3 regions of the Roseateles sp. SL47 genome follow, and region 2 is predicted to be linked to each of the others. Evidence: predicted binding sites of a transcription regulator. Region 2 holds the regulator's gene; each other region holds the start of a gene.
The links. Region 2 encodes HrcA, which represses chaperone genes, less so after heat shock. Its sites were predicted from a motif close to TTAGCACTCNNNNNNNNNGAGTGCTAA; they were not measured.

Region 1 (10,354 bases), 2.2 Mb from region 2:
GTGGGGTGGTCCTGCCGCTTCAGCAGCGTCACGTCGTGACGGGAGAGCCGCACGATGGCCACTTGCAGTCGGCCCATCAGCACCTTGAGCTGGGGCTGCAGGCTGTTGTCGGCCAGGATCTGGTCATACAGCCGGGACAGCAGGTCACCACCCTTGGGGCCGCCGGGGGCACCTGGGCCCAGGCGCGGGCTGGCAATCTCATCCAGCCGATGGGGGCGCGTGACGGAGTCCAGCAGCAGCGCCACCTCGTCCAGCGTGGTGTTGGGGGCCTGCGGATTCTGGTTGAGCGCCTTGAACTGGCGCATGCGCAGGTCGGATTCCTTCACGGCGGAGCCATGGCTTTGCAGCATGCCGCTGAGCTGGGCCTGGCGCAGTTCGCGGCAGAGCAGGGTGAAGATCGGTTGCAGATGGCGGGCCAGGGGCGCCGCCGCAATGCGCATGAGCTTGTAACGGCCCTCGGCGTCCAGGTCCACGCCTTCAATGGCGCGGGAAAGGGCATGGGCGAAGATGGCCGCCCGCAGCGGGTTGTCGCTCTTCAGCGGCCGTGCAATGCCTCGCAGCGCGCCAAAGAAGTTGCCCAGCTGATGAAGTTCTGCCCGGGTGTTGTCTTCGATGGTGTTGATGACGTGGGCAATGGCCACGTCCTTCAGCGCCTGGTTTTCGTCCACCAGGCTGAGGCTGAGGCTGTCGTGATGGACCACCGCCGGGCGGTCCCGGGCGAGCGGGTCCTTGCCCTCGGCGGCCAGGCTCAGCAGCCGGCTGAGGGAATCTTCAAAGTCGGAAGAAAAGTGCGCCCGACGCTTGGCCCACCCAGCCGTCAGCTGGTGGTGCTCCAGGCGGCTCTTGAGTTCATCCTGGATGCCACCGTAGACGGCATGGGCCAGGGAGGGAACATGAGCCAGGGTCTCCAGGACCAGGGATTGCTGCGAAGGCGCTTGGACCATCTTGAATGTGTAAGTGCGCCGCCATTATCGGGCCTTGCCCGAACCGCCGTGCATCCCCTGGCAGGGCGGGAGCATCAACCCGGAGTCAGTACGCGGAAGGTTGTCACAGGCGGGCGGGGCGCCTTCAAAAAAAAAGGGCCGCCGAAGCGACCCTTTGCTGCAGTGGGGCAGCGTGGACAGGGCAGGGCCCCGTCCGCGGACATTACATGTCCATGCCCATGCCGCCCATGCCACCGGGCATGGCGGGAGCAGCGCCTTCGTCCTTCGGCGATTCGGCAACCATGCACTCGGTCGTCAGCATCAGCGAAGCCACGGAAGCGGCGTTCTGCAGGGCGGTACGGGTGACCTTGGTGGGATCCAGGATGCCCATTTCGATCATGTCGCCGTAGGTGTCGTTGGCGGCGTTGAAGCCGTGGTTGCCGTTGCCGGCCAGCACGGTGTTGATCACCACCGACGGTTCGCCGCCAGCGTTGGCCACGATCTCGCGCAGCGGGGCTTCGATGGCCTTCAGGACCAGCTTGATACCGGCGTCCTGGTCAGGGTTGTCACCCTTGATGGTGCCAGCAGCCTGACGGGCGCGCAGCAGAGCCACACCACCACCGGCCACGATGCCTTCTTCCACGGCAGCGCGGGTGGCGTGCAGCGCGTCTTCCACGCGTGCCTTCTTTTCCTTCATTTCGACTTCGGTGGCAGCGCCGACCTTGATCACGGCCACACCGCCGGCCAGCTTGGCCACGCGCTCTTGCAGCTTTTCGCGGTCGTAGTCGCTGGTGGCTTCTTCGATCTGCACGCGGATTTGCTTCACGCGGGCTTCGATGTCAGCAGCAGCGCCGTTGCCGTCGATGATGGTGGTGTTTTCCTTGCCCACTTCGACGCGCTTGGCTTGGCCCAGGTCGGCCAGGGTGACCTTTTCCAGGGTCAGGCCCACTTCTTCAGCGATGACCTTGCCACCGGTCAGGATGGCGATGTCTTCCAGCATGGCCTTGCGGCGGTCGCCGAAGCCAGGGGCCTTGACGGCCACGACCTTCAGGATGCCGCGGATGGTGTTGACCACCAGGGTGGCCAGGGCTTCGCCGTCCACTTCCTCAGCAATGATCAGCAGCGGGCGGCCGGCCTTGGCGACGGCTTCCAGCGTCGGCAGCAGGTCACGGATGTTGCTGATCTTCTTGTCGTACAGCAGGACAAACGGGTTGTCCAGCAGTGCGGCTTGCTTTTCCGGGTTGTTGATGAAGTAGGGCGACAGGTAGCCGCGGTCGAATTGCATGCCTTCGACGACGTCCAGTTCGCTTTCCAGCGACTTGCCGTCTTCGACGGTGATCACGCCTTCCTTGCCGACCTTGTCCATCGCTTCAGCGATGATGCGGCCGACTTCGGAATCGCTGTTGGCGGAGATGGTGCCGACCTGAGCGATTTCCTTGGAGGTGGTGGTGGCCTTGGAGGCGGCCTTCAGCTGGGTCACCAGGGCGGCAACCGCCTTGTCGATGCCGCGCTTCAGGTCCATCGGGTTCATGCCGGCGGCCACGTACTTCATGCCTTCGCGCACGATGGCCTGGGCCAGCACGGTCGCGGTGGTGGTGCCGTCACCGGCGTTGTCCGAGGTCTTGGAAGCGACTTCCTTGACCATCTGGGCGCCCATGTTCTGCAGCTTGTCCTTCAGCTCGATTTCCTTGGCGACCGACACACCGTCCTTGGTGACGGTGGGGGCGCCGAAGGAGCGCTCCAGCACCACGTTACGGCCCTTGGGGCCCAGCGTGACCTTGACCGCGTTGGCCAGGATGTTCACGCCTTCAACCATGCGAGCGCGGGCTTCGCCGCCGAAGACAACGTCTTTTGCTGCCATGTGAGATTCTCCGAATTCAGTAGTAAGAGGTCCGCCACGCGGGGCAACGGTCCTGGTGGAGCCGTGGGCCGCAGGGCGTGCGGCGTGCTGGAGGGGCGGGGACCACACAATCTACCGAGGCCGGGGCCGGGGAGACTGGAGGGCCCAGCGACGTCAGCGCGCCGCCGTGTGGCCTGTGGATTTACTTGGCGATGACAGCGAAGAGGTCTTCTTCGCGCATGACCAGCAGTTCTTCGCCATCGACCTTGACGGTCTGGCCGCTGTACTTGCCAAACAGGACGCGGTCGCCAACGGCCACGTTCAGGGCGATGAATTCACCCTTGTCGTTGCGCTTGCCCGGGCCGACGGCCAAGACCTCACCCTGGTCGGGCTTCTCAGCGGCGTTGTCGGGGATGACGATGCCGGAGGCCGTCTTGGTTTCGTTCTCGAGGCGCTTGACGATCACGCGATCGTGCAGAGGACGCAGTTTCATCTGATCTCCTTGACTGTGTCGGACTTGATGGCAGGGCCAGCTACGAGAGGCCGGCCCGTCACAAGAAAGCTGTTAGCACTCGGCTTCCATGAGTGCTAGCAACAGGATTATAGGGATGGGTTGTGACGTTTCAAGGGGGAGGGTGATGTCCGGCCCACTTCGGCCTTGGCCGACCGAAGCAGAGATTCATGAGGCGGCGTCAGCAAAACCGTGATCCGTACGAAGAACGAACTTCCGTGTTTGAAAATATGAGCTGAAATCTCCTGCCGTACGTTGTTGGACCCTGCTTGGCCACCCTCGCGATGCGCGAGACATCACCCATAGACATTCGACCGAGGTTGATCACAAGCACGGTGTTGAGAATGAGCGGACATCAGGTCCGACGGGCCGACCGCCGATGCGGCATCATTTCGTCCGTGCGACTGCCCACGAGCAGCCCAACTCTCGCATCCAGGAGCTGCTGCCGCACCAGTGGCAAGCACCAGGAATAATTCAAGGTGACACGGCGTGAACCACTTGGACGACTTGATTGAGGATGGTGGCGAGGTCATGCTCGGCCGCGAAGACGACTTCCCCTGCGTGGCCGTTGCGACCGCCGACGATGTCGTGGCCATGCTGGTGCGCCGTGAGGGCGAGACGCTGACCGCGCTACTGCGTCGACTCAATCGCGCTGTCGGAAAGTACTTCGAAACCGGTGAAGTCGCCGACGAGGTCTACGACCTGTGACCAACATCGCGTGGAGCCTCAAGGTGGTCCGCCTGGACGCTCCCAGCGGGTCACAACTGAATGACCTTCTTGCCGCCGTTCCAATCGCCCACCGTCCAGTCGAGCGTGTACGACGACGACCCGGCATGAGCGCCAATACCGACGATGCAGACACCATTCTTGGTCACAATGAAAAACACGGTGCAGCCGTCGGCCTTGCCGTTCTTGCCATGGGAAATGTGGAAGACGGTGTGACCCTCATATTTGAAGTTGGTGCCGCCGCCACTGGTTTTTCCATTGTGGGCAATGATGCCGCGCGCGACCTGCGCTGCATTGCTGGCCGACATGCCGTGGGCCTCATGGTCAAGGATCCACGCCGTTAGCAAGATTTCATTGATGTCGCCAGTCCAGACACCGTCCTCTCCACCGGTCCTCTGACCTTCTGCCCTGTTGTGGATGATCTGCGCGAGCTCACGGGTCACCAGCGCGGTGATGTACTCCTTGATCTTCTGGACGGACGCGTCGGCGGCGCCGTAGTTGTACAGATGACTCAGCGGCTCTTTGACCTTGCTCAGCAATCGCACCAGAGACTCGTAATCGTCGCCATATCGCCCGCTGAAGAGCATTCGCTGAATCATGTCGATGTAGTACTTGATCGTGCGAATGGCTCTCTCGGCATTTGCCTTGCGTTGCAGCTCTTCTTTCTGCCTGGCCAAGCGCTCAAGCCGCAGTTCCTCCCGGCGACGTTCCTCCCAAGACCCTTGGTTGGGAAGTGCAACCTGGACTTCTGGCGGCTGCTCCGTCTTCGGTTCTTGTTCCTTCTCTAGCTGCTCCTCTGGCTCCTTCTCTTGTTGCTCTCCAGGCTGCCCTTCAGACTGCAACTGAGACTGCAACTGAGACTGCTGTTCCGGCTGCGGAACGATCAGGTCCAGGGGCTCAGACGGCCCAATGGTCAGATCATGCGGGGCTGATCCCTCCTTGTCTCCCTGCGGCTCCACCGGCGACAACGAGGTCGACGACGGCGGGGACAGATGCAGCACCTGGGTGTTAGCCTGTCCGTGGACCGCCTCATCGTCGCTGTTGGCCTTGGTGTGGCTGGATGATGGATCGTCGCCGCCGAGGCCAAACAGGCGAGCGATGGAACGCGAATCCTTGGGGTGCTCCGTCTCGGTGAGCGTGGTGGAGCCACCATCCCGAGGTTGGGCGCCATTCCCGCCGCCGCGAGAGGTGTCATGACCGAAACGGCCCGGATCCCTCTCCTCGGTGCGTGACGGCTTGGGTAGGAGGTCCTTGAGTCCCCGGATGTTGGAGGGCGCTTTGGGTGTTTCGACTGACTCTTGATCCTGCGTTGACGTCGCCCAATTGCTGGGTGGAAATATCGTGTAGCCGTCCCTGCGGATGATGCCTCTGCCGTCATCCGTCGTGGATAGGCTGGGGGCTGTATTCAAATGCCGACCCGGTGGCACCACCACCTGATACCCGTCGCGTCGAATCAGGCCACTCGAGGACGTGTGCGACGTGGACGGCGGTTGCAATTCGCGGTTGTGCGGCACGAAAACGGTGTAGCCGTCACGTCGAACGACGGGACCTGTGGTGGATCCTGATGTCTGGCTGCCACCGTTCACAAGTGTTTTTCCGGGCGGGACGAAGACCTGATATCCCTGCGGGGAGCTCGTACTCCCCCCCGGCGGAAGATCCGAGAGCGTTCTGATTCTTGAGGTGCTTGGGTAGGAGGTGCGCGGGGAGCTCCGCTTGCTGGGGGGGACGTCTAATTTTTGCGGTGTCCTTTCTGCTTGTTCGCCCTGGTTCGATTCTTTCAAGGATCGTCCCTCGGCAAAGAACGCGAGGAACTGCTCCGGATCCTCGCCATCCTCGGTGATGATGCCTTCGGTGCTGGCGAAGGGTATGAATTCGTTGTTGACCGTATTGGGCGATACACGAGGGGCTCGCCCATTTCCAATGGTGGTGGCGCGCCAATGTGCCGGGCCTTCGCCCTGTTCCACCGGCTCGATGATCTGTATATCGATGCCCAGCGTGGAACTCAACGCCGACAGCTCCAACTGCCCACCCCACATCTCTTGGGAAAATTCGACGGCATTGATGTAAGCGTCGACCAGTTGTCCATACAGCTGCTCGGCCTCATGCTCATCCAGCGGTTCGGATGAATTGCCCGTCTTTGACAGGATGGCGGAAATGATCTGCGGTGGGGCCCCGATCGGCTCGTTCCCGTTTCGAAGGGCTGCCGCTATCCCTTGAATCGCGGTGACGATGCGGCGCCGGAATTCCTCCTGATTCAAGGTCTGGGCAATGATGCTGCGCAACTGTTGCAGGTCGACACGGTTGGGATCGATCACGCCGCCCAGGGCCTTCTGAGCGATCGCCCGCCGGACCACCGGCGACTTCAGGCAGGCGCTGTACATGCAGGCGCCGTCACCGATGATTTTGATCCGGCGGTAGTACTCTCTGGGGCCCATGGTCACGTCCGAAGATCGGGACGACGGCACCAGCAGGTCGAAGTGATCCTGGCCATTGAAGAACAGGGTCAATTGCCGCGCAGGCTCTTCACGCTTGTCCTGATCATCTTCATCCTTTGACGGCTCTTTTTCTCCGGATGTCTCTCGCTGGACGGTGCCGCTGTAGAGCGCCTGCAGGGTCAAGGCCTGCGACATCACGCGCGCAGAGCCATTGACGGCGTCTTCAAAGGTCGGGGCTGGTGTGGCGGCTCGCCGTGGCGTCCGGGCGGCTGGATCGGATGCGGCAGGCTCACGCGTGTGTGTCACCGACCGGGCATCGAAGTTTTTCATGGGGCTGGACCGCAGTGCGATGAGGCGAAGGTAGTGCCAGTCCTGGGCCGTCGCTATCGGCGGGATGCTGAATTCGGAGCTTCAAAGTGCTGAGACCTTGGCGGGACATCAAAAAGCCCCTGATGCCTTCGCAATCAGGGGCTTGGCGGCCGGAACAAGTTCAACAGACACTTCGACTCTCACCCTCGGGGCCAACCCTGCTCGGCGCCCCTGGAAGCAGGCGCCATTGCAACCGCCTGTTGCGGCGTGCCTCGGGATCCGCCATATCGCTTCGGGTGGTGACGGTCCGTCGAGTTCACCAGAGGAAGGGGGCATTCGCACCCGTCGGTCGCCCGATCAGAGCGACGGCCTCAGGCACGCTCAGTTCTCGTGAACCACCCGAAGATGCCGACTAGGGGCAATGGTCCCTGATTCGATCCACACACCGACGCCGCCGCCCTGGTTCATCCATCCGGCAGGCGAAGCCGACGAACCCCCTCGCATCGTCGGGAGCATCCGGCGCCAGGTCGCTGGTGATGTCCACTTCAATCGAACCATGGCCGAAATCGATGGGCAGCCATGCCATGACGTTGCGGTCGGACAGTCGCTCTCCGGTCGGGTCCTGATACGAGGACGACGGCACCCGAAGCGCGAAGGCCGGTGAGCCCCGATACGACTCCGCGCGCAGCGTGGCACCCGACAGCTTGAAATCGCTCTGCTTGTTCGGCGCCAAGGCCCCGGCTGGAAACAACACGCTGGCGGCGATGCCGGTGATTTAGGCGCTCATCTTCTCTTTCCTGGCATCAGCGGTCTGAATCAGTCGGCAGCGCCTTCAGCAGATGGCGTTTGATCGCAACCTTGGACCAGCTGGCGTGGTCCGGATGCGCGGCTTCTTTCTGTCTGACTGGCTTTGCGTCTGCGGCCTGGCTGCGCAAGGCATTGATCGAAGCGAACACCGACTGATCCGGAGACAATTCGTTCAAGTGGACGATGGCGTCCACCGGACACTCTGGCACGCACATGGCGCATTCGATGCAGCCATTCGGATCGATGACCAGCATCCCGCCCGCATCCAAAAAGCATTCCATGGGGCAGACAGCGACGCAGTCCGTATACCTGCAGTGAATGCAGGGCTCGGTGACGACGTAAGTCATGGGACTCCCGGGGCCGATCCATGGCGGACTTCAGCGCCCTGCAAACACGTGCCCATCACGGCTGCGGGGTGCCGTGCCGAGCGGTGGCTTCGCTGCCGCCTGGCTGTGGCGCAGAAACCCCCGCCTGCGCGGGTTGGGGGGGCGAAAGATCACGCCTGATCTTCTCCACGACACGGCCATCCATCGCATGCGCCAGGTCCGGGAAGAGGTGCGGGAAGAGGCCCGGCATGACGTTCATCTCCCGCGCTCGTCGCTGGGCAGCGCCTTCAACGCAGGGTGAGGGCGCCATCACGGGGCCACGGTCCCCGTGCAGGCGATGGATGATCTGGGTTGCGTGACCACGCGCCGGCGGCAGGGCGAAGCGGCCGGCCGTCGAGAAGACCGGTTGTGCCTGCATCCGCGCCTCCTGGGGGCTTCTCGTCATTCTCACTTGCAGGTGAAGCTCTTGCGGCTGACTTCTTTCACATTGCCGGCACCGCAAGTGGCGCTGGCCTGTTCGCTCATCTTGGTGATCTCGACGGTGTCTGCACCGGGTGTGGGGGCGAAGACGCAGGCGCTGCAGAGCACGGTGGTGAGCAGGGCCAGCACGGTGGCGGGCATGATGCGAGTGGTCATGTCAGGGGTGTTCAAAGGTTTGAAGATGCGTGACTGTAGGCGCCTGCGATCCTGGCCAAGGCATCCGGGTGACGAATGCGCTTTTGGCAAGGATCAACTGCACGTTCCGCAGACAGACTGTACAGGCGCAGGTCCGCTGCGTCGGTCCGATCGCTCCCGCAAGCGCCTTGGCCGTGCAGTCATTTCCCGGGCCACTGCCCGCACCGGCTGGGTCATGCGCACCGCTCAGTCAGCGATGAAGGTCCACGCCCCGCGCAGATAACGCTGGAAGCGGCCGTCTGGGGCAAATCGCCACAGATGCAGCCACTCGTTGTTCACGAGCTGGTGGACCACCTGATGCTGTTGCACCACCCGCTCGATGGCGGTGCTCGGAGCATCGATCACCACCGTCAGTCGCAAAGCTTGGTGCCGCCACTGAATGCCGTCATGCAGGGACTGCCGCGCCAGACCGATGCGCAGATCACCCCCATTGCCCTCAAACACCCCGATCCGCCCGCCGACCACGTTGTGCAGCAGCTTGTTGCCGCTGCCCAGTCGCTGCGGGTCGCACGTGGAGGCGTGGTATTGCCAGTTGATCCAATGGGTGACGAGCATCGGCGCCGTCATCAGCAGTTCCAGCACGCTGCCATCCGCATCCTGACGGGCGTCGTAGTCATGCAGGAAGACGCGCCCATCCAGTCGGGCGCCGAGGCTGCGGCTGCGTGGGGCGATGACAAACGCGGCGTTGCCGGTGAGGCCCCATTCCGGTCGGAGTTGTGCCACGTCATTCGCACGTCGCCGCATCCGGTCCAGCAGGGCCGGGGCGGGCAGTGTGGGGTTGATGTCCAGGCTTGCGGCGCGCTCGCGCCGCACCTGATCACCGGCCTGCGCCAGCACCGGCTGCAGGCGTCCCCAGCGTTCGCGAGCGCGGGGCGGCAGCAGGTCCAGGTCGAAGCCTTCGATCTCGTCCGTGGTGGTGTTGTGAAGGGCGGCGACAAATGCCACCTCAGCAGGCAGCGGGACGCCGCGAGCGCGCAGACCGGCCTGCACGTCCGGATCATTGAGCAGCCGGGCCAAAGCGCGGGCGTTCACGTCGCCCGACTGTCCGCAGCAGGCCCCGCAGTCCAGCGCGGCCGACTGCGCATTGTTGGCGCTCTGGCTGCCATGGCCCACCAGCAGCACCAGCGGGGCCACTGGCCCGGCAGGCGGTCCCAGCGACATGGCCCGCAACACCCGGTGGGCCAGGCTCAGCTTGGTGTCCAGATCCAATCCGGACAGCGCTGGACGGCAGACCGGGCGGTACCGGGCTGCCAGCCCTTCGCCATCCAGCGACTGGCGCGTCCTGGAGGAGGGACGAAGCAGCCGCACCAGCCGCGTCAGATACGCGGGGCCGATGGCCTCCACCGATGAGAATGCGGCCGTCGGCCAGCGGGTGCCTGCCTTCCATTGATGGGTCCAGGCGAGGCGGTGCTGCCGCTGGCGCATGGCCGCAGACTGCAGGGGGTGGCCCGTCGGGCCGAAATCGGCCTCGCTGAAAGCGATCCGCTCCGTGACGTCGAGGGCAGGGGCCAGCAGGCCGGGCAACTGCGGGCGTTGAAGGTCAGTCCCCAGGGGCGTGTAGCGGATGGGCAGCCCGAAGAAACCCGCAAAGCCCAGCGTCTGCACGGCAGGCCAGGCGGACTCGATGGCGCGGCGCAGCGGTTCGCTGCGGACGTCGATGCAGAAGGCGGCCTGCACTTCAATGTGTGGAGCGGCCGAAGCTTGATCGTCCACGCCGGCAGTGGCGGGCGCCACAGACCGCAGCCGCCGGGCCAGTTCCCGCTGGTAGCCCGTCTCCAAGGCGCTCTGCCACACTTCATCCA
Region 2 (10,354 bases):
GGTGGGCGGCGATTTCGGGATCCGGACGGGACCCGTAAGCCTGGCGCAGCAGCCGCTCGGCTTCACCCATGCGGCCAAGGCGGAACTCCACCCAACCCATGCTGTCCATGATGAAGGGCTCGCCCGGCGCAAAACTCAGCGCCTTGGAGATCAGGTCACGCGCCTCTTCCAGGCGTTCATTCCGATCGGCCAGGGCATAACCCAGGGCGTTGTAGGCGTGGTAGTGCTGCGGCTTGATCTGGATGACCTTCTGCAGCAGCGCTTCCATCTCCTTCATCTTGCCCAGCTTCTCGGCCATCATGGATTGCTCATAGAGCAGATCCGTGTCCTCGCCATGGGCAGCCACGGCCTCCCCCAGCAGGTCGTAGGCGGCCTGCCATTGGCGGTTTTCACGCAGCAGCTGCGCTTCGGCCAGCACCTTGGCGCGGCGGTCCTGGGCCTGGTCTGCGGGAAGCGCCTGCAGCAGCTTGCGGCCTTGCTCCAGCTTGCCCTGGCGGGCCATGAGGGATGCGCGACGGTAGGCGATGTCGATGTTGCCCGGGGCGGCATCGATCTGGCTCAGGCGGGCTTCCGCCGACTTCAGGTCCCCTCGCATTTCCGCCGCTTGTGCCAGCAGCAGCAAGCCTTGCTGACGCGCTTCGCGCTCGCTCAGTTCCAGGCGTTCGCGCTGGGCGGGTTGCTCGTCCAGCAGGCCCATGTAGCGCTGCACGGCGGTTTCAGCGGCATCGGGATGCTGCAGATCCAGCTCCAGCGAGCCCAGAGCCAGCCAGGAGGTCAGGTTCTCCGGCGATTCCTGCGTGACCCGACGGAACTCGCGAGCCGCATCGGCAGGCCGCTGGGCGCGCGCCAGGGCCCGTGCGTAGGCCAGCCGCAGCCCCTGCTTGTCGGGATGGGCCTGCAATTCGGCGGTGATCAAGGCCTCGGCTTCCGGACGCTGGGGCAGCAGCTCCAGGGCCAATGCCAGCGGCTCGTCCCGGTCCGGGAAGTCCCGGGCGGCAGCGCGTACATGCACCAGGGCGGCCTCGGCATTGCCCGCCATCTGCGCCAGGCGTGCCAGCACCATCAGCGACACGAACCGGGTTTCCGGCCGGGCAGCGGTCTCACGCAGCAAGGGTTCCAGGCCTTCCTGGACCTTCTGCGGGTCCGGGCTGCGATTGAACAGTTGCGGAAGGCCCGCCAGCAGACCGGCGCGCGAATCCGGCGCATTCAACGCCAACAGCGCACGCAAGGGGGGCGCCACCTCGGCCGGGCGATTGAGCAAGGCCAACAACTGGATGAGCGTGCGGAGGGCTTCCTGCGAGGTGGGCAGTGTGTCGCGCCAGGCGCGAGCGGCCACCACCGCCTGGTCTCCGGCCCGGGCTTGCAGGGCCACGGCCACTACGCGTCGGAACAGGGCTTCATCTTCGGCGCGACGCGCCGCATCCAGCAGTTCCTGGAATGCCACACCCGGCTGGTCCCCCTGCAACGCCAGTTCGCCGATCAGCACCTGGTAGAACATGAGCGCATCGAGGCCGGAATTCCGGATGGGTTCCGGTGCGGACGCGGCAGCCACAGGCGCGGCCGGTGTGCCGGGCGTCTGCGTGCCGTTGCCATGGCCGGCAGCCTCGGGGGCGCGCGTGGGTGACGGTGTGGCGGCCGATGCGGGCAGGGCTGGGCCCGAGGGCTGAGTCGCCGTTGGCTTGGAGGTTTTTTCGCCTTCGCGGGGGCGGCTGCGCTGGCGGGTTTGGCCGCCTTGGCCGCGCCGCTTGCCGGCCTGGACTTGGGCATGGGGGCCGATGCAGCGGTGCTGCTGAGCGGCGCGGAAGCCGCCGACGTCGGGGACTGAACAGCAGTGTCAGTCCGGGCGGTCTGGGCATGGGCAGCGCAGCTCAGGGCGAGGGCGGCGGGGATCCACCAGGGGTGGCGCACGGAGGCGGGCATGGGAAAACTCCTGAACTGTCGCGAATGAGGCAAGAAACACTCCAGGCCATTCTAGGGAAGCTCGGCGCAACGCACGCGAGCCAAGCCGGCCGGGAGACCCAGACCCACGGCGTGGGCAGGGCCGGCTGGGCGCTGGCGGGCAGCGAAACACCTGTCCCCCTATCATTGAGCCATGCCAGAGTTGCCAGAAGTTGAAGTTACACGTCTGAGTTTTGCCTCCGCCATTGAAGGGTCTCGTGTGCTGGATGTCCGCCTGGGCAAGCCGCTGCGTTGGCCGTTGGGGGTAGAGGCGGGGCGCCTGGTGGGCCGGCGGGTGGGCGCGGTGACGCGCCGGGGCAAGTACCTGTGGCTCCCCTTGCGGGCCGAGGGCGACGCCATCGACCTCCAGGACCCCACCCAGCCGCTGCCGCCAGACGGTGGCCTGCTCATGCACCTGGGCATGTCCGGGTCACTGGCCTTCCGTGAACAGCCCCCCAGCGCGGGTCCCCACGATCACTTCGAACTCGTCACCGACCGAGGCGTGTTGCGCCTGACCGATCCGCGCCGTTTTGGTGCGGTGGTCTGGTCCGAGGGCCTGGATGTGGCGCCGGCGGCCAAACTGCTGGCCGGCATGGGCCTGGAGCCGTTCGACGAGGCCTTTAATGGCGCGCATCTGCACCGCGGTTTCGGAGGGCGACGGGTGGCCATCAAGCAGGCCATCCTGGCCGGAGATGTGGTGGTGGGCGCGGGCAACATCTATGCCTGCGAGGCGCTGTTCATGGCGGGCATCGACCCGCGCCTGGCGGCCGGCAAGATCAGCCGCCCCCGAGCCCAACGCCTGGCGCAGGCGCTCACCCAGGTGCTGGGCGAGGCGCTGGAGGCGGGTGGAAGCACCCTGCGGGACTTCAAGGACGCACACGGTGTGGCTGGCAGCTTCCAGATGCAGGCCCGGGTGTACGGACGTGAAAAAGAGCCTTGCCGTGTGTGTGGCAGCCCCATCCGCCGAATTGTGCAGGGGCAGCGATCGACCTTTTTCTGCCCGACCTGCCAGAAGCGCTAACAGCACTGGCGGCCCTCTGCATCACAGCCCGCAGCCGAGGTGGCCCGGCTGCAAGCGCGATACTCCGCCCCCTGATGACCGACGAAGAACTCCAAACCCGGATGCAGGCGCTGCGTGGCGACTTTGCGCCGCTGCTGCTGGCCTGGCAGCGCCAGGATGGGCGGCACGACCTGCCCTGGCAGAACACCCGCGACCCCTACCGTGTATGGCTCTCCGAGATCATGCTGCAGCAGACGCAGGTGACCACGGTGTTGGGCTACTACAAGCGTTTCCTGGAGCGTTTCCCGGATGTGGCGGCCCTGGCCGCCGCGCCGCAGGACGACGTCATGGCCGCCTGGGCCGGGCTGGGTTATTACAGCCGGGCCCGCAACCTGCACCGCTGCGCGCAGACGGTGATGGATCGCCACGGCGGCGCCTTTCCCCGCACGGCGGTTGAACTGGCGGAGTTGCCGGGCATCGGCCGCTCCACGGCGGCAGCCATCTCGTCCTTCTGCTTCGGTGAACGCGTGGCCATCCTGGACGGCAACGTCAAGCGTGTGCTTGGCCGACTGCTGGCGTTTGACGGCGACCTGGCCCAACAGGCCCAGGAGAAGCGGCTGTGGCGGCAGGCTGAGGCGCTGCTGCCCGCGTTGGAAGCCGATATGCCGGCCTACACCCAGGGGCTGATGGATCTCGGCGCCAGCCACTGCGCCCCACGCCAGCCGCAATGCCTGCTGTGTCCGGTCTCGGGCCTGTGCCAGGGCCGTGCCCAAGGCGACCCGACGCTCTACCCGATCAAGACCCGCAAGCTCAAGCGTGGCCAGCGGGAGAACTGGTGGCTGTGGCTGGAGCATGAAGGCCGCATCTGGCTGCAGCAACGGCCCAGCGAAGGACTGTGGGGGGGCTTGTGGACCCTGCCGATGTTCGACTCCGAAGCCGACCTGGACGCTCACCGCCGCTCCCTGGGGGTGGCTCAAGTGGAAACATTGCCCCGCGTGCAGCATGCGCTGACGCACTTTGACTGGGTGCTGCACCCGCGCCGCGCCGTGCTGTCCGGGCCGGCCGAGGCGGCTGCGCCGGGCCAGTGGGTGGCGCGCGAGCAATTGAGCCAATACGCGCTGCCGGCGCCGCTGAAAAAGTTGCTGGATTGACCTGAGGTCGAAGGCCCCTGGCTGGGATATTCTTCGGCACAGCCTCCGAACCGGGTGCATGACCGGGTGCCCAGACCCGATCAATCCCAGTTCATCCCTTCCATTCATCGACCTCGCCGTGTCGGTGACCTCGCTCAGCGCGTCACCTCAACAGCACTTCCATCCGCTCTCCACCATGTCCACTGCTGCCAAATCGCCGATGAAAAGCGCCCTCGAATCCGCGCTGGTGGCCTTCATCATCTGGGCAGGTTGCCTCTGGCTGCTGGTGAGTGGCACGCAGGACGGTGACATTGGAGCCGGACGCGGGGTGTTGTGCGGGCTGGGCATGGCCGTCAGCCTGATTGCCCACTGGGTGTACATGGGCATGGCCGTCAGACTCGCGGGCCGCAATCTGGTGGGGTGGATGCTGCTGCTGGTGTGCACCTTCCCGATTGCCTCGGTGGTGCTGGGCATTCTGCTGACCAGCCAGACGGATGATACGGAGCGCGACAGCCGCGCCGCCTGAATGCGCTGAATCAGCGCGCGTCCAGCTCCCGGTGCCGCTTGAGCACCTGACCGTGATAGGCGAACTGCTTGGTCAGCGTCTCCACCAGATAGACCGAACGATGCTGCCCGCCGGTGCAGCCGATGGCCACGGTGAGATAGCTGCGCTGGTCCGAGCCGAAGCTGGGCAGCCACTGCGCAATGAAGGCGCCGATCTGGCTGAGCATCAGCCGCACTTCCGGCTGCTGCTCCAGATAATCCGCCACCGCCGGGTCGCGGCCGGTCAACGGGCGCAGTTCCCGGTCGTAATAGGGGTTGGGCAGCACCCGCACATCAAACACGAAGTCCGCATCGCTGGGCACCCCATGCTTGAAGGCGAAGGACTGGAACACCAGCGTCAGCGACGACCCGCTGACCCGCACCAGGTCCCGCACCCAGGCCCTCAACTGGGCCGGCCGCAGCTGGCTGCTGTCGATCACGGTGGATTCCATGCGCAGCGGCGTGAGCAGTTCCCGCTCCAGCGCGATCGCGTCCTGCAGGGCGCGATGGGTGTCACTGTCGTCCACGCCAGCGCGCAGCGGGTGCGGGCGGCGGGTTTCGGAGAAGCGGCGCAGCAGGGTGTCGTTGTCCGCATCCAGGAAGATGCTGCGCAGGGCTACGCCGCCGCTCAGCCGCAACTCCTTGATGTGCAGCAGCAGCTGAGGCAGCGAGCCGGCGCTGCGCACATCCACCGCAATCGCCACGCGGCGACGCGACCCGCTTTCCTGCTCCAGCTCGAGGAAGTGGGGCAGCAATTCGGGCGGCAGGTTGTCCACGCAGAAGAACCCGGCGTCCTCCAGTGCATGCATGGCAATGGACTTGCCGCCGCCGGACATGCCGGTCACCAACACCAGATCGGTGGTGTGTGCGGCCTGCGCGGCGAGCGTGGGCTCTTGCGGCGGGATCATGGCTTGACCTTCTTGCCTTTGGCGGCGGAGTCCGTGACGCGGGCCGTGGACGGAGGCAGGGCGCGGGCCGAGTGGGCCAGCATCTCCTGGGCATGGGCCAGGCTGGTGGACGACAGCCGCTCCCCCCCCAGCATCCGGGCGATTTCTGCGGTGCGTGCCTCCCCATGGATGGGCTGCACCTCCGAGCTGGTGACACCGGCCCGTGCAGCCTTGGCCACCAGGAAATGATGGTCCGCGCAGGCGGCCACCTGCGGCAGGTGGGTCACCGCCAGCACCTGCACGCGTTGGCCCAGTTGCTTCATCAGACGGCCGACGGTTTCAGCCACCGCCCCGCCCACGCCGGAATCAATCTCGTCAAAGATCAGCGTGCCTGCGCCGCTGTTCTGCTGGCTGGTGGTGACGGCAATGGCCAATGCAATCCGCGACAGCTCCCCGCCCGAAGCGACCTTGCCCAGCGGGCGAGGCGTGCTGCCGGCATGCCCGGCTACCAGGAATTCGGCCGATTCCAGACCAAAGGCCTGCGGCTCGTCCTGCGGCTGCAGCGACACCTCAAACCGTCCACCCGCCATGCCCAACTGCTGCATGGCCTGCGACACCGCGCTGGACAGGGCCGGTGCGGCCTTGGCCCGCGCGGCGCTGATCAGCTTGGCTTCCTTCTGATAGGCCTTGAGAGCCTGGGCCTGCTTGGCCCGCAGGCCTTCCAGATCGGTGGCGGCATCCAGCTGGGCCAGCTCGGCCTTCCATTCGTCCAGCAGCACCGGCAGCTCGGCCGGCGGGCGGCGATAGCGGCGGGCCAGCGTCACCCAGGCCGACACCCGCTCATCCAGCTGCTGCAGGCGGTCCGGGTCCAGATCGGCGGCGTTGAGGTAGCTGCTGAGGCTGTGGGCGGCGTCTTGCAACTGCGCCTGCGCGCCGAGCAGCGTGTTGACCGTGTCCTGCAGGCCGGCGTCGTACGCCAGCACATCCTGCAGCGCAGACAACGCATCATCGGTCAGCGCCTGGGCATTGATCTCGGCCTCACTGAGCCGGTCCAGTGCGCCCCGTGCCGCATCCATCAGGGATTGGGAATGCGACAGCCGCTGATGTTCCGCATTGAGTTCTTCCCACTCGTCCGCGCCGGGCGAGAGGCGGTCCACCTCGCCGATCTGCCAGCTCAGCCGTTCATGTTCCCGTGCCAGATCCGCCTGCCGCGCCTGGGCGTGGGCGAGCGCCTCGCTGGCCTGCCGCCATTGCGCATAGGTGCTGGCCACCGGCCTGGCATCGATCTGGGCGAACTCGTCCAGCAACTGGCGCACGCTGGCGGGGCGCGTCAGGCCTTGCCAGGCATGCTGGCCGTGGATGTCCAGCAGATGCTCGGCCAGTTCTCGCAGTTGGGCGACCGTGGCGGCGCTACCGTTGATCCATGCCCGGCTCTTGCCCTGCGCATCGATCACCCGCCGCAGCAACAGGCTGGCATGTTCGTCGTCGGTGGCAAAACCGCCTTCTTCCAGCCAGCTCAGCACGGCTTCCGGGCGATCAAATTCAGCGCTGATCTCGGCCTTGGCGGCGCCTTCCCGCACGACAGCGGCATCGCCCCGGCTGCCCAGGGCGAGTTGCAGGGCGTCGATCAGGATGGACTTGCCGGCACCGGTTTCCCCGGTCAGGGCGGAGAAACCGGCGGAGAAGTCCAGTTCCAGCTCCGGCACGATGACGAAATCTCGCAGGCTCAGGCGGCGCAGCATGTCGGTGAGTCCTCTAATCGCTCAAATCGGGTCGGTCAGTCGATCAGTCAGTCGATCGTCAGTGGATCGGTGGGGCGGCGGCTCAGCTTACGCCTTCATACCAGCGCAGCTTGCGGCGCAGCGTGGCGTAATAACTCCAACCCCGGGGATGCAGGAACTGGGCGCGGTGCTGGGAGCGCCGCACGGTGATGCAATCCCCATGCAGCAGGCTGGCCAGGCTTTGCATGTCGAAATTGACGCTGGCGTCCCGGCCGGCCACGATGGTCAGGCGCACCTCACCCGAGTCCGGCAGCACGATGGGCCGGTTGGAGAGGGCATGGGAAGCAATCGGCAGCACCACCCAGCCGGCGATGCCGGGGTGCAAGATGGGGCCGCCGGCGGAGAGGGCGTAGGCGGTGGAACCGGTGGGCGTGCCGACGATGACGCCGTCCGCCCGCATGTTGGCCACGAACTCGTCGCCCACATCCACCCGCAGTTCCACCATGGACGCGGTGGCACCGCGGCTGACCACCACGTCGTTCAGCGCCACGCCGGAGAAGATCTGTTCGCCATCCCGCAGGACAGCGCCTTCCAGCATGGAGCGGTGTTCACTTTCGAAGTCGCCAGCAAAGATGGGGGCCAGCGACTCCTTGTATTTGTCAGCAGAGATGTCGGTGATGAAACCCAGCCGACCCTGGTTGATGCCGACCAGCGGCATGCCGTAGCGGGCGACCTCGCGGGCGAAGCCGAGCATGGTGCCGTCCCCGCCGACCACCACGGCCAGGTCGCACTGCTGACCCATTTCTGCATGGCTGAGGGCAGGAAAGGTGGAAATGCCGGTACTGTCGGCTGTTTCCTGATCCAGGGAAACATCCAATCCCTGGCTGGCCACAAAGTCGGCAATCTCCTCCAGGAGCGGACCAATGCCCCGAGCCTGGGGCTTGCCGACGATGGCCACATGACGGAAGCGCTTGGACATATGCGCAGAATTACACCACAGCGCCACGGTGCCGCCCGGCGGTGGCCTGGGGATTCAATACAATGAAATCATGCTCGACGAGCGCGCCAAAACTCTGCTGAAGACTCTGGTTGAACGCTACATCGCGGACGGACAGCCGGTGGGGTCGCGCACGCTCTCCAAAGCTTCGGGCCTGGAACTGAGCCCTGCCACCATCCGCAACGTGATGGCCGACCTGGAAGAACTGGGGTTGATCGCCAGCCCGCACACCAGTGCCGGCCGCATCCCGACGGCCCGCGGCTACCGGCTTTTTGTGGACACGCTGTTGACGGCCAAGGCCTCGGCGGCGGCCGAGGTGCCGTCGCTGGAATCGCAATTGCTGCCGGATCAGCCGCAGCGGGTGATTGCCAACGCGGCGCAGCTGCTGTCCAGCCTGTCGAGCTTTGTGGGGGTGATCACCGCGCCGCGCAAGAGCAGCGTCTTCCATCACATTGAATTCCTGCGGCTGGGCGAGCGGCGGGTGCTGGTGATCATGGTGTCCCCGGAGGGGGATGTGCAGAACCGGCTGGTGTTCACCGCACAAGACCTGACCCAATCCGAACTGACCGAAGCCAGCAACCGGCTGAATGCGCACTACTCTGGCCTCAGCCTGGACATGGTGCGGGACCATCTGCGGACGGAGGTGGACGCGTTGCGAGGGGAGATTGCCTCCCTGATGAGCGCGGCGGTGGATGTGGGCACGCAGAGCTACCAGGAACAGGAGCCGGTGATCATCTCCGGCGAGCGCAATCTGCTGACGGTGCAGGATTTCAGCCATGACATGGGCAGCCTGCGGCGAATGTTCGATCTTTTTGAGCAGAAGACGCAACTGATGCGGCTGCTGGATGTGTCCAGCCGGGCGGAAGGGGTGCGCATCTACATTGGCGGGGAGAGCCAGGTGGTTCCGTATGAGGAGCTGTCGGTGGTGTCGGCGCCGTATGAGGTGGATGGCGAGGTGGTGGGCACGCTGGGGGTGATCGGGCCGACGCGGATGGCGTATGACCGGATGATCCAGATCGTGGACATCACGTCGCGGATGGTGAGCAATGCCTTGTCGCAGAAGTAGGCTGGGCGGTACAGCCGGAGCAGGCCCCCGCGTTGAGTAGAATCCGCCGCTTCCGCTGATCCTTCAGGGGGCCGTTAGCTCAGTTGGTTAGAGCAGAGGACTCATAATCCTTTGGTCGCAGGTTCAAGTCCTGCACGGCCTACCATCACCATGAGACACGCCATCCCTATGAAGGTAGGTGCGGATGCGCTGTCATTCCTGATGTCGTTCCTTGACCCGTGCACATCCCATGTGCAAATTCGGTGCATATTTTGTGCAAACGGGGAGGAGGTTCGACGTGTCGGTCACCTGGCCGAGGAACAAAGCTCGGCGCCTCGCCAGCCTTTGCTCTGCGGAAGAAGTTCGTTCCTCCCTTTGCTGCAGCGGACCAAGTCACCGGCTCAAACACTCCGGTGAAAGGTCCGTCAGGCCACACGAGGCGCCAAACGCCGCCGCTTGGAACGTGCTTGAACCATTTCTCGGTGAAGCTCGAAGCGCCAATGTACGGACTTGCGACCGGGATCTCCACCGCATCGCCCGAGGTGACTTGGGCGGCCGCCCAAGCCACGAAGCGGTCGAACTCACCACGCGTCTGGAAGTCATCTATCCGCTCCCATGGGCAGGCATTCATTTGACTATCCATGCTGGGTCAACCTTCGGAATGAATACTTGACTCCCACCGCCAACCAGCCCACCTTGCGGAGCCGCGAAACCATCGTAAATCTTGACTCCGCTTGGAACTTGAATTCTTGTCACGTTGGTCGCAGTGTTGCCCCAGGCCGGATTGAGAGCGCTATCGAGGACTGATTGAACCGGCCCACTTGGGGGAGTTCTCGTGCAATATGGACCGAGTTCACCGGCCTTCCCACCCCAGACTCTGTACAGAGTAGTCGCTTCGGCCGTAGTCAGTTCGGTATACGTGCCGCTCCTGAACGTCTCGGCCACCTTTGCGCCGAGTGGCCCCGGACCTGTAAGGCCGTTGTACGTTACTCCCTTTGCGGCAAGGCATCATCGCTACAGAACACCATTGGCTACAGTTGCCATCGAGACCCTGACACGGCTGCGAGCCATGCCCTCTCGAACTCCTCAGCAT
Region 3 (10,354 bases), 2.3 Mb from region 2:
GCTGGAGACCATGAGCCGTCCAGACCCCTTCCGGATGCAACACCGGCGGGCGCTGGAAACGGCGGTGGTGCAGGTGGTGCGAGCACGGGCCAGCCTCGCGCGTGCGGTGGATCAAGCCGGAGTGGCCGCAGCACATCGCGACCGTTTCCTGTCCCTGCTGCTCACGGAACTGCAGCACCTCGGCAGCCACAACTGCGCGCGTTTCAGGCTCACTCCGGGCGAAATCGAGGCCTGGGTCGGCGCTGGTCGACCTCCGTCGCCTTGAACGCCCCCAGGTGCGGCATCACGGCGGAACGGCGTCCCACATGCGTCCCACATGCGTCCCACATGTGCCCCACAGGAGAACCCCTCAAGGGGACGCGGCATGCTCCAGCGCAAAATCAAACGCGGCGCGCACGGCGGCCAGTTGTGCCTCTTCGCACTCCTTCGCATGGGTGCGCGGGCTGTCCGGGTAGACCTCGGTGGTGGTGGTGAATCGCGCGCCGGTCACGCCTGCGCAGAGGCCCGCGGACCGCACCGGAAATTCGATCACGCCAGGGGCGCTGAGCGGGAATCCGATGATCTTTCCCTCGTCATCCGGCGGTGCAATGTGGGTCACCTTCGCCACCGCTTCCACAATGGCGATCTGGAAGTCCAGCCGGGTGGTCGCGCTGTCGCCCACCAGATAAAAACCATCCGGCACCGTCTCCGGTTCCAAGGCCTTGCCATCACGCGAGGCCAAAGCTGGACGGAATTCGGTGATGTCGCTGTTGGTGGTTTCGTGCAGGTCGATGTGCAGCAGGAACTGGCCGAGGTGCGGCGTCAGCAGCTCAATCAGGGCGGACGATTCTTCCGCATGCCGGTGCACGCCGAAGTTCCGGTTGGGGTCGATGGCGTGGTAGTTCCAGCGGCAGATCCGTTCATAGGCCCACGGGCTCACGCAAGGCGCCACCAGCACATTCATGCGGCCTGCGTAGGCGGGTGCCTGTTCCTCGGCAAACCGAAGTGCCCCCATCACGCCGCTGGTCTCATACCCGTGCACACCGCCCGTCACCAGGGCCACCGGCAGCGCCGGGTTCCAGTCGCGGCTCTTCAACGCCAGCAGGGAGTAGTGGTCCGGCCCATAGCTGAGCTGACCATAACGCACCACCTCCAGCGCGCCGGCCAGCCGCTCGACCCGGCTCACCACATCGGTCTCATAGCTGCGGCTGCGCAGCTGCCGTTCGCGCCACTGCAGACGTTCCTGCTCGCCCCACGGAACCCCGGGTGTGCCGACGGGATAGAAGTGCGATGTGCTCATGAGGGCTCCGGAAAACAAGGGTCGAACAGAAAACACATTCTCCCACCGGCGCTCACCGGCGCTCAGCGGCTCCCACCGGCTCCCACCGGCGTGTTGGACGGCCCCTGCGTGGCTGCGAGGCACCGGTCTCGCTGCCGGTCTCGCTGCAGGTTGCACGGCCGTGCTCATTGCCGTGCTCATTGCCAGTCAAGGGGCAGGTCTCAACCGCTATCACGAGCGTACGCAATCCGCGCCTTGATCCGCAGCGACACATGCGTCCCCGGATCCCCCTGGCCATTGATGCGGAGCAGGGCGCCCACGCGGGCCGCACGTTCTTGCATGCCTACCATGCCAAAGTGGCCGGGCTGCAGGTGCCGGTCCTGCGCAAGGCCAATGCCGTTGTCATGCACGTCCACTTCCAGCGCCTGGCTGCCATAGTCGATATGGACCGTCACCTCACTGGCCTTGGCATGCTTGGCGGCATTGAACAGTGCCTCGCCAGCGATGCACAGCACCTCGTCAAACACATTGGGTCGCAGCCGCCTGCGCGGCCCGGAGCTGGAGACGGTGACGCGGGTGCTGGCGCCGAAGGGCTGTTCCTCGACCAGCCGCCGCAGCTCATGTTCCAGATCACTGCCGCTGGCTCGTCGCAAGCCCTGCAGCCGGTCGCGCCCCTCCACAAGCACGGCTTCGGCACGGTCCAGTGCCTGGTTCAGCGATTGCTGCGTTGGCGGGTCGCCCTGCAATCGTCCCGCCACCGCATGGAAGCGCAGGATCAGCCCCTGGACACTCTGCAGCAGGGTGTCGTGGATGTCCCGGGCAATGCGCTCCCGCTCGCGGCTGCGGTCCTCGCTGCGTTCCCGCATGCGGGTGAGGATGTGCCGCATGCGCAGCAGGTAGAGAAAGTACAGCACCAGCGCCACCAGCACGGCCAGGCCCGTCTTGAAGGCCAGCGACTGGGTCAAGGTGGTCGGGATGGTCAGATTCACCGCAGCGGCCTGTTCGTTCCACAGGCCGTCGTTGTTGCTGGCCCTGACTTCGAAGCGATAGTGACCCGGGCGGAGGTCCGACAACACGATGCCGCGTTGCGGGCTCGGTTCGCTCCACGTTTCGTCGTCGGACCCCATCAGACGGTGACGGAACAGAACCCGGCTCGGCACCGGAAAGCTGAGTGCGGTGAACGCGACTCGCACGGTGGTGGTTCCGGCTGGCACGGTGACCGGCGCGTCAGCCGGATAGGTCTGGTCACCCACTTGAAACGAACGTACCAGCACCGGTGGGGGCAGCGGATTGGGCTTGAGTGTGGAGGGGGTCACTCGCACCACATTGCGCCGGGTCAGGAACCACACGCGTCCGTCGCCCCCCGTCACCACCTGCGCGCCAGGCGCCTTCTGGACAAAACTGTTCAACCCATCCTTGAAATCAAACACCCGCACCGGCAGTGGGTTCGGCTGCTTGACAGTCGCCTGCCCGACAGTGGGCCGCTTGAGAGCCGCAGCCAGGTCGGCGGAGCGCATGCGCACGATGCCGGCATCCCCGATGGCCCAGGTTTCGCCATCCGGGGTCTGAGTGATGCCGTTGAGCGAGGCCGCCCAGGGGTGGGTGCTGGCGCTCAAGATCGGGGCCGCGGCGTCCTGAGCCAGGGCCAGGCCCTGGCTGCCACTGATCAACAGCCCGGCGCTCGTCGGCAGCAGCCCTTCGATGCCGCCGACGGCCGACCGGCCGACAGACAGCGCGATGAAGGGGGGCTCGCCGGGCGGCGGGGGGCCCCGGAACAGCACCACCACGCGGCCTTCCTGGTCCTGCGCTGCATTCGCGGGCAGTGAGGGGGAGGGCGTCGGCTCCGGCCACCGTTGCCAGTGGCCGTGCTGCCAGACGTGAAGACCCTGGTCGAGGCCCGGCATCCACAGGCGGCCCTCGGTGTCTTCGGCGCAGCCATAGGCGCCGCCGGGCGCGGGCTTGGGCAAGCGGGTGATGCCGGACGGCTCGACCTTCAGGACCCGATCCGCCAGGAACAGCCACATGCCGCGCTCCCCGGCGGCACAGAGCGCTTCTGCAGGTGACTCGAGGGTGACAAGCGGGCGGGGCGACTTGCCGGGTGCAATTTCATACAGCGCATGGGCATCCGCCACGTGCACCACACCGTCATGAGTCACGGCCATGCGGTAACTGGTTGGCGAGTTGCTCGGGAGGTCCGGTTCGACGATGACGCTGGCCGGCCGCAGCAGGTCCAGGCCCAGTTCGGTGCCCACCCAGACATTGCCTTCCCGGTCCTGGAAGAGGGCGCGAGTCTGGTCCGACGTCAGCCCCGCCGTGGCCTGCAGGGCGGCGATGCGCCGCTCGGCGGGCCATTGCGCCGAGGGCTTGCGGCCCGGTGACCGGATGCGCAGCACACCACTGTTCCAGGTGGTGGTCCACAGGTCGCCTTGACGGTCAAACAGCACACGAGAACCGCCCACCGGGTTCGGATATTTGAAGGCCGTATCGGGGCTGTCCGGGCGCTGCAGGGCACGGATGCCGCGCTCGTCCGACAGCCAGATCTGGCCTTGCGCATCCTCTGACAGACTCGCGCGCGGCGAGATGCCCGCCTCTGCCAGATGAAACCGCACTTCACCGGGTTTGCGATAAGCCAGGGTGTTGGAGAGCACCACCCAGAAAGTGCCGTCCCGCGCGAAGTGCAGGTGCCAGATGGGCTGTGCAGGCAGGCCGGTGTCCGGCCCCAACTCTTGCCATGCCCCCTGATGGAAGCGCGCCAGCGTGCCGGTGCTGCGTCCGCCACGAGCGACCCAAATGCCGCCGTCGGCATCTTCCTGAAGGTCGTTCACTTCGCGGGACGGATTCGGCATCTGCGTGTCGATCAGCCGGCCATCGCGCCAGAGTGCCACTCCCCGGCTGCGGCCCAGTCCTACCCAGAGGTCGCCGTTGCGGGCGGCCAGCAGGCTGGAGACGACCAGCCGGGGGGCGTTGTCACTCTCCAGCCGAATGGGGTCGAAGCTGACGCCGTCAAAGCGGAACAGGCCTTCGACACTACCAATCCACAGAAATCCGTCGCGCGTCTGGGTGATGGAATTGATGCGGCTGGGCGCACCGCGCTCGATGGACCAGGCGTCGTGTTTGAAGTCGACCAGCGCGGGAGGTGTGATCTGAGCCGATGCAGACAGCGGCGCCAGCAGCATCCAGGCGGCCAGAAGTTGCAGGACTGGCAGGAGTGGCAGCAACACCAGGCGAGTGGTGAGGGCAAGGAGGGGTAGCCGCTTGCGGGCACCCCTTGTCCACCGTCTCCAGCCCGGGGGGCCGAGGCCTCTGACTGCACGAGGATGGGGGGCGATCTCTGGCATCGGCTTGGCGGTGCTTGCTCAAGGCTGGTGGAGCAAGGGCGGGCGGATGATACTCGCGCGGGTGCGGATCTTGCCCGTTGCGCTCCGGGGAGCCTGTCATGGCCGGTGCAGCCAAGCGCTGCGGGTGTTCATGGTGGACCCGGAGGTGTGACGGCGACCAAAAACAAAGGCCCCGATGTCGGGGCCTTGTTCAGGTGGGTGCTGGTGTCTGTACCCAGCACCAATCGTCGAGCGGCGGAGGGTCAGGCCACCTCGGCGACCTCAGCCTTGGACAGCTTCTTGGCCGCCGGCTTGGTGGCCGGTGCGGTGTCGCCGGCCATGGCCTTGCGCATCTTCTTCATAGCCGCGACCTCGATCTGGCGAATACGCTCGGCCGACACGTTGTACTCCGCCGCCAGCTCATGCAGCGTCATGCCACCCGAGCTGTCGTCGTTCACCTTCAGCCAGCGCTCTTCCACGATGCGACGGCTGCGCGGGTCCAGCACCTCCAGCGCCTTCTGCAGGCCATCGCTGGCCATCGAGTCGCGGGACCGGGCTTCCAGCACGCGGGTCGGTTCCTGCGATTCATCAGCCAGATAGGCGATGGGGGCAAAGCTTTCGCCGTCATCGTCGCCTTGCGGCTCCAGCGCGATGTCACCCCCGGCGAGACGGGTTTCCATCTCCAGCACTTCCTCGCGCTTGACGTTCAGCTCTTTGGCCACCAGGTCGATCTCACGCTCGGTGAGGGATGAACGCTGCTGGTCTTCCGCGCTTTCCTTCAGGCTGTGCTTCATCGAGCGCAGATTGAAGAACAGCTTGCGCTGAGCCTTGGTCGTGGCCACCTTCACCAGGCGCCAGTTCTTGAGGATGTACTCGTGAATCTCGGCCTTGATCCAGTGCATGGCGTAGCTGACCAGACGGACGCCCTGGTCCGGATCAAAACGCTTCACCGCCTTCATCAGGCCGACGTTGCCTTCCTGGATCAGGTCGCCTTGCGGCAGCCCGTAGCCCAGGTACTGGCGAGAAATCGACACCACCAGACGCAGGTGCGACAGCACCAGGCGGCCGGCGGCTTCCACATCGCCCTTGGTTTTCAGGCGTTGGGCGTAATCCTGCTCTTCCTCTGCGGTCAGCATCGGGAGACGGTTGACCGCGGAGATGTATGCATCCAGGTTGCCCAGCGACGGCACCAGGGACCAAGGATTGCTGGTCTTCAATGCAAGGCTGTTGGACATGTCTTGGAATCTCCTGAACCAGTTGAACCACTGGTGTTGCGATGAATATTAGCACTCATGGGAATCGAGTGCTAAGTGTCGGATGGAAGGCCTTTGTGAGCTTGTGTAGAGGGGTTTTGAAGGAAAAACCTGTGACAAATTTGTCACTTGTAGCAAAACGACCAAATATTCCTTGAACCCAACTCAAACCACCTTCCCCGCGCGCCGCCCGATCCTGAGTCACATCCTTGAAGGCATACCCCTCACGGATCGGCATGGGCACTCTGCAGGCAATGTCTCCGACAGATCCGACAGATCCGGCAGATCCGGCAGATCCCTGCAGAACCTGGCACTGGCACAGATCTTCCTCCAAAAATCCCTCGGGATTGTTGCGCCAATTCGCACACTGTGTTCAAGCTTCATGCCTGCCGGGTGACGGTTCTTTGACGTCATCCTCCCTTGGCAACGCCGCCGCCGCCAGTTCAAACCGGAAGCTGGACCCGGCCCCTGGGGCGCTGGTCACCTCCAGTTGGCCTCCCAGGCGTTCCACCAGCCGCTTGGTGATCACCAACCCCAGCCCCGTCCCCTCAATCCCCCCCAGTTCGCGTCCCAAGCGGTTGAATGGCTGGAACAACTGGGCTCGCTGAGTCTCCGTCAGACCCGCCCCGGTATCGGTCACGCTCAACGCCACCGTGCCGGAGGCGGTCCGGTTGGCGCGCAGCCAGACCTTTCCGCCTTCCTGGTTGTATTTGATGGCGTTGCTGAGCAGATTGGTCAGGATCTGCCGCAGCCGTGTGGCGTCCGTCATCACCCCGGGCAGATCGTCCTCGACCTCCAGCATCACCTCCACCCGGCGCCGCTGGCGCTGTGTCTCCACCATGGCCAGGCTGTCCGACAGGATCGGGCGCAGGGCCTGGGCGGACAGGTCGACGCGGATGTCGTCGGCTTCCAGCCGGGACATGTCCAGCGCGTCGTTGATCATCTCCAGCAGATGCCAGCCGGACTGCTGGATGTGCTGCACCCAGCCACGCTGCCGGGCGCTGATGGCCGGATCGCGGTCCGCCTCCAGCAACTGGGAGAAGCCCAGCATCGCGTTCAGCGGTGTGCGCAACTCGTGGCTCATGCGGGACAGGAATTCATTCTTGGCCCGATGGGCCGCCTTGGCGGTTTCATGCAGGCGCTCCAGTTCTTCCAGCCGCAACTGCTCTCCGATGTCCTCCACCACCCCGACCATCCGGTAGGGCTCTCCCTGCGAGTCCCTGAGCAGCGACACCCAGACGCGGACGGTGATCATCCGTCCCTGGGCGCTGACATAGCGCTTGATCCGGCTGTAACGCTCGATCTCGCCGCCGATGAGTGCGAGGCCCAGCCGGCCGTCTTCGGCCCGGTCCTCCGGGTGCGTGATCTTCATGATCGAGCGATGGCGAAGTTCCTCTTCGCTGTAGCCCACCAATTGGCAGAAATAGGGATTCACCGTCTGGGGCCGCCCGTTGAGGTCGGTGAACACCACCCCTATCGGCGCATGTTCGACGATGCTGCGAAAGCGCTCCTCGCTCTCACGCAGCCGCTGGGTGCGTTCTTCCACCAACTCCGCCACGCGGGCGGCACGCCCGGTCACCACCAGCAGCAGCAGCCCCAGCAGCCCAGTGCAGGCGAGGCCCGCCAGCGCAAACGGTAGGGCGAAGTGGCCGGACAGCACCGGGAGCCCGCCGGGGGCATACACCACCATCTGCCAATCCCGGCCAGCGAAGTCCAGGACCCTCGTGCGGGTGGGCATGCTGGCGGGAAGCGCCTTGCATCGTTCGTCCCCGGCCAGCAGCATTTGGCGAGTGCCCGGGGTGTGGTCCAGCAGGCAGAAATCCAGATCCGTGGCCTGGGCGGGCATGGATTCATGCAACAGGGCTTCCGGCCGGATGGTGGCAAACGCGAGCCCGCGCAGTGCGGCCGGTTGAGTCGGCATGCGGTCGGCGTCCGCATACACCGCCTGGTACACCACCACACCGATGGCACGGGTGCCCACGTCCTGAGACAGCGCAAAAGCCTCGGCCGCCGAGGGCAGCCCGGTGGCAATGGCCCGATCCTGGGCGGCCTTGGCCTGCGGCACGCTGCGTACGTTGACCCCCAAGGCCGTCTGGTTGCGGGCAAAGGGCACGATCAGGCGGATGACCCGTTGATCCGCCGTGGGGTCGAGGGGAAGGTCTCCCGGGCGATGACGCTCGTGTACGTGGAAGTCTGGGTATCCGTCGGCCCGGGCGGCACGTTCAAAGGCTTCCAGCTGCGCGGGCGGCACCAGGGCCAGCCAGCCCAGGGCATAGACACTCTCGCTGCCGGGCGTGCGCTCCGCATGGGCGCGTTCAAAAGCCTGTCGGCTGATGTGTGGCGCCACCGTCAGCAGGCTGTGATTGGCATCCAGCGCGGTCAATGGGCGTCGCAGGGATTCGCCCAGCGCATCCAGGGCCGCCTCGGCCTCCAGATCAAAGGCATGCCGTCGGCGCTCCTCTTCATTCTGCGACACGTAATCACTGGCGGCCACCAGCAGGGCACAGGCCAACAGCATGGGCAGCGACACGCTCAATCGGCGCGGCGCCCAGTGCGTGCGTGGCAGGCCAAACAGGCTCAGCGCCACGGGTGTGGTCAGCATCACCCCGATGGCATCACCCAGCCACCAGCCCAGCCAGTGAGACAGGGCCGCAGCTCGCCCCAGCGGCCCGGCCCAGGACAGCACCAGCACCCCCACTGTCGGCCCGATGACACAGGCGAGCCCGGCCACGGCGGCATAAAAGCGCAGCACCTCCCGGGGTTCCGTCAGACGGGGCACCGGCCCTACCCAGCGTTGTGCCAGCCAGGCGCCGGCATAGGCCTGAAGCGCGGCGCCAGCGGCAATCACTGCGGATGCAAGCAGCGCGCTCTGGCTGAGGGTGTCTGGCAGCAGCAGATGGACCGCCAGCGAGCCGGCCACAAGGCCGGGCAGGACGCGACGCCCCCATCGCAGCACCGCCGCCACGGCCAGCCCGGCCGCCGGATAGACCGGCGCGGCACTGTCCGGCGCCACGATGGACAGTGCCGCCATGCCCAGGGCGGCATACACCGCGCCGATGGCAAGGTTCAGGCCCAACAGCACCTGCCAGCGCCTGTGGGGTGGGGGCGGGGTCGTCATCGAAGCCGCTTGGACGGAGGCATCGCGCATGGCATCAGCCTAGCGCTGGAATTGATCAACCGACATGCTCGAACCGTGGGGGTGGGACGGGGGTTTCCCTAGTCCAGCGAATCAGTGGCGCAGTGTTCATCCGCCTCAATCGCCGCCCCGGCTCCCGTCCGAGCAGTCACCAAACATGGAGGGCCAGAAAGGCAATTCCCCGATGGAGTTAGTTCTTCAATCGGTCGCTTCACCTAGACTCTGCGCCATTCCTGTCCAGATGCCTCGCTCCAGCTCGACGTCCGAGGCAAGTGGCTCAGCCAGCCGTGCCCAGCGAACGCATGCCATGCCTGGCTGGCAGACCTTGTGCCCCCTGGCCCTGCCTTGAGCCTTATGCGCTTTCAAACTTTCGCACCGCGACCGCTGTCGGCGCCGCCGGACCCGCAGCGCCTCACCGACGGGCAGGTGCTGGTCAACGATCTGCTGCCCCCTGCTGCGGGACTCCGGACGCGCCTGGTGCAGGAGGCCGATGGAGGGGCGACCTGGCTGGTGCGTGAAGCCGCGTTTTCCAACGAAAGTGCGTGCCACCGGCTTCAGCGGGAAGCCCAACAGGCGGCAGCCTGCCCTGTTGCGACAGGCGTGCTGCCACAGTCGCCGCTCTGGTCCGCCGATCGCATGCTCCTGGTCCATCGCGCCAGCCCCGGACTCACCACCTTCAAGCGCCTGGGGCACAGCGGCGTGAGCGTGCCGACCTTTGTGGCGCTGTGCCTGGGGGCCGTGGAAGCTGTCCAATCCCTGCACGCTGCCGGACAACTCCACGGCGATCTGCGGACCGAGTACTTTGTTGTGGACGATCAGCAGCAAGTCTCGCTGGTGGCCGCCATCGGGGGCAGTGGTGACCGGCAGGCATTGACCGACAAGGGCGCGCTGCCCTTCCAGGCGCCTGAACTTGATGGGGGCTCGGCAGGCCGACCCACGGTGGCGACTGAACTGTATGCGCTGGGGGTGTGCCTGTTCGAGCTGCTCACCGGCCGCATGCCACTTTCCGCGCAAACGCCCGCGGAATGGGCCCATGCGCATGCGGCGGCCGCTCCGGTCCAGGCGAGCCGACTGCGCCAGGACGTGCCGCAGGCCGTGAGTGCCGTGCTGGAGATGCTGCTGCGCAAGGACCCGGCCGCCCGGTATCGCGATGCCGGGGCGCTGCGGGATGATTTGCAGGACCTGAGTGAAGCGCTCCGTGCTTCCGACCGTCTGGAGGGCTTTGATGCCCGCCGCTCCCGGCAACGGCTGGCAAGGCGTGCCTCCACGCTGTTTGGCCGGCAGCAGCAGCAGGATGCGCTGGCGGCGGCATTGCATCGTGTGGCCTCCACCTCAGACAGTGAAATCGTGCTGATTGAAGGCGGCGCAGGGGGCGGCAAATCGGCCATCG

Region 1: groES (co-chaperone GroES) is a predicted target of HrcA. The motif match lies at 3,329-3,355, and genes of this name have one in related genera.
Region 3: rpoH (RNA polymerase sigma factor RpoH) is a predicted target of HrcA. The motif match lies at 5,859-5,885, and genes of this name have one in related genera.

What each region holds. Positions count from the first base shown of each region.
Region 1 covers NZ_CP113068.1:2,053,230-2,063,583, forward strand. Annotated here, with positions in the region: gene OU995_RS08835 (DUF1631 family protein) at 1-944, opposite strand, end outside; gene groL (chaperonin GroEL) at 1,147-2,784, opposite strand; gene groES (co-chaperone GroES) at 2,966-3,256, opposite strand; gene OU995_RS08850 (hypothetical protein) at 3,764-3,982, shown strand; gene OU995_RS08855 (hypothetical protein) at 4,033-6,765, opposite strand; gene OU995_RS08860 (hypothetical protein) at 7,157-7,477, opposite strand; gene OU995_RS08865 (4Fe-4S dicluster domain-containing protein) at 7,548-7,805, opposite strand; gene OU995_RS08870 (hypothetical protein) at 7,954-8,322, opposite strand; gene OU995_RS08875 (hypothetical protein) at 8,325-8,513, opposite strand; gene OU995_RS08880 (YbcC family protein) at 8,739-10,354, opposite strand, start outside.
Region 2 covers NZ_CP113068.1:6,279,133-6,289,486, reverse strand. Annotated here, with positions in the region: gene OU995_RS27040 (tetratricopeptide repeat protein) at 1-1,498, opposite strand, end outside; gene mutM (bifunctional DNA-formamidopyrimidine glycosylase/DNA-(apurinic or apyrimidinic site) lyase) at 2,093-2,959, shown strand; gene mutY (A/G-specific adenine glycosylase) at 3,034-4,089, shown strand; gene OU995_RS27025 (hypothetical protein) at 4,148-4,594, shown strand; gene rapZ (RNase adapter RapZ) at 4,605-5,519, opposite strand; gene recN (DNA repair protein RecN) at 5,516-7,240, opposite strand; gene OU995_RS27010 (NAD kinase) at 7,323-8,198, opposite strand; gene hrcA (heat-inducible transcriptional repressor HrcA) at 8,269-9,282, shown strand; tRNA gene OU995_RS27000 (tRNA-Ile) at 9,351-9,427, shown strand; gene OU995_RS27655 (DUF6881 domain-containing protein) at 10,293-10,354, opposite strand, start outside.
Region 3 covers NZ_CP113068.1:2,216,932-2,227,285, forward strand. Annotated here, with positions in the region: gene OU995_RS09575 (Fic family protein) at 1-265, shown strand, start outside; gene OU995_RS09580 (M14 family metallopeptidase) at 350-1,279, opposite strand; gene OU995_RS09585 (sensor histidine kinase) at 1,480-4,479, opposite strand; gene rpoH (RNA polymerase sigma factor RpoH) at 4,839-5,810, opposite strand; gene OU995_RS09595 (CHASE domain-containing protein) at 6,202-8,946, opposite strand; gene OU995_RS09600 (trifunctional serine/threonine-protein kinase/ATP-binding protein/sensor histidine kinase) at 9,319-10,354, shown strand, end outside.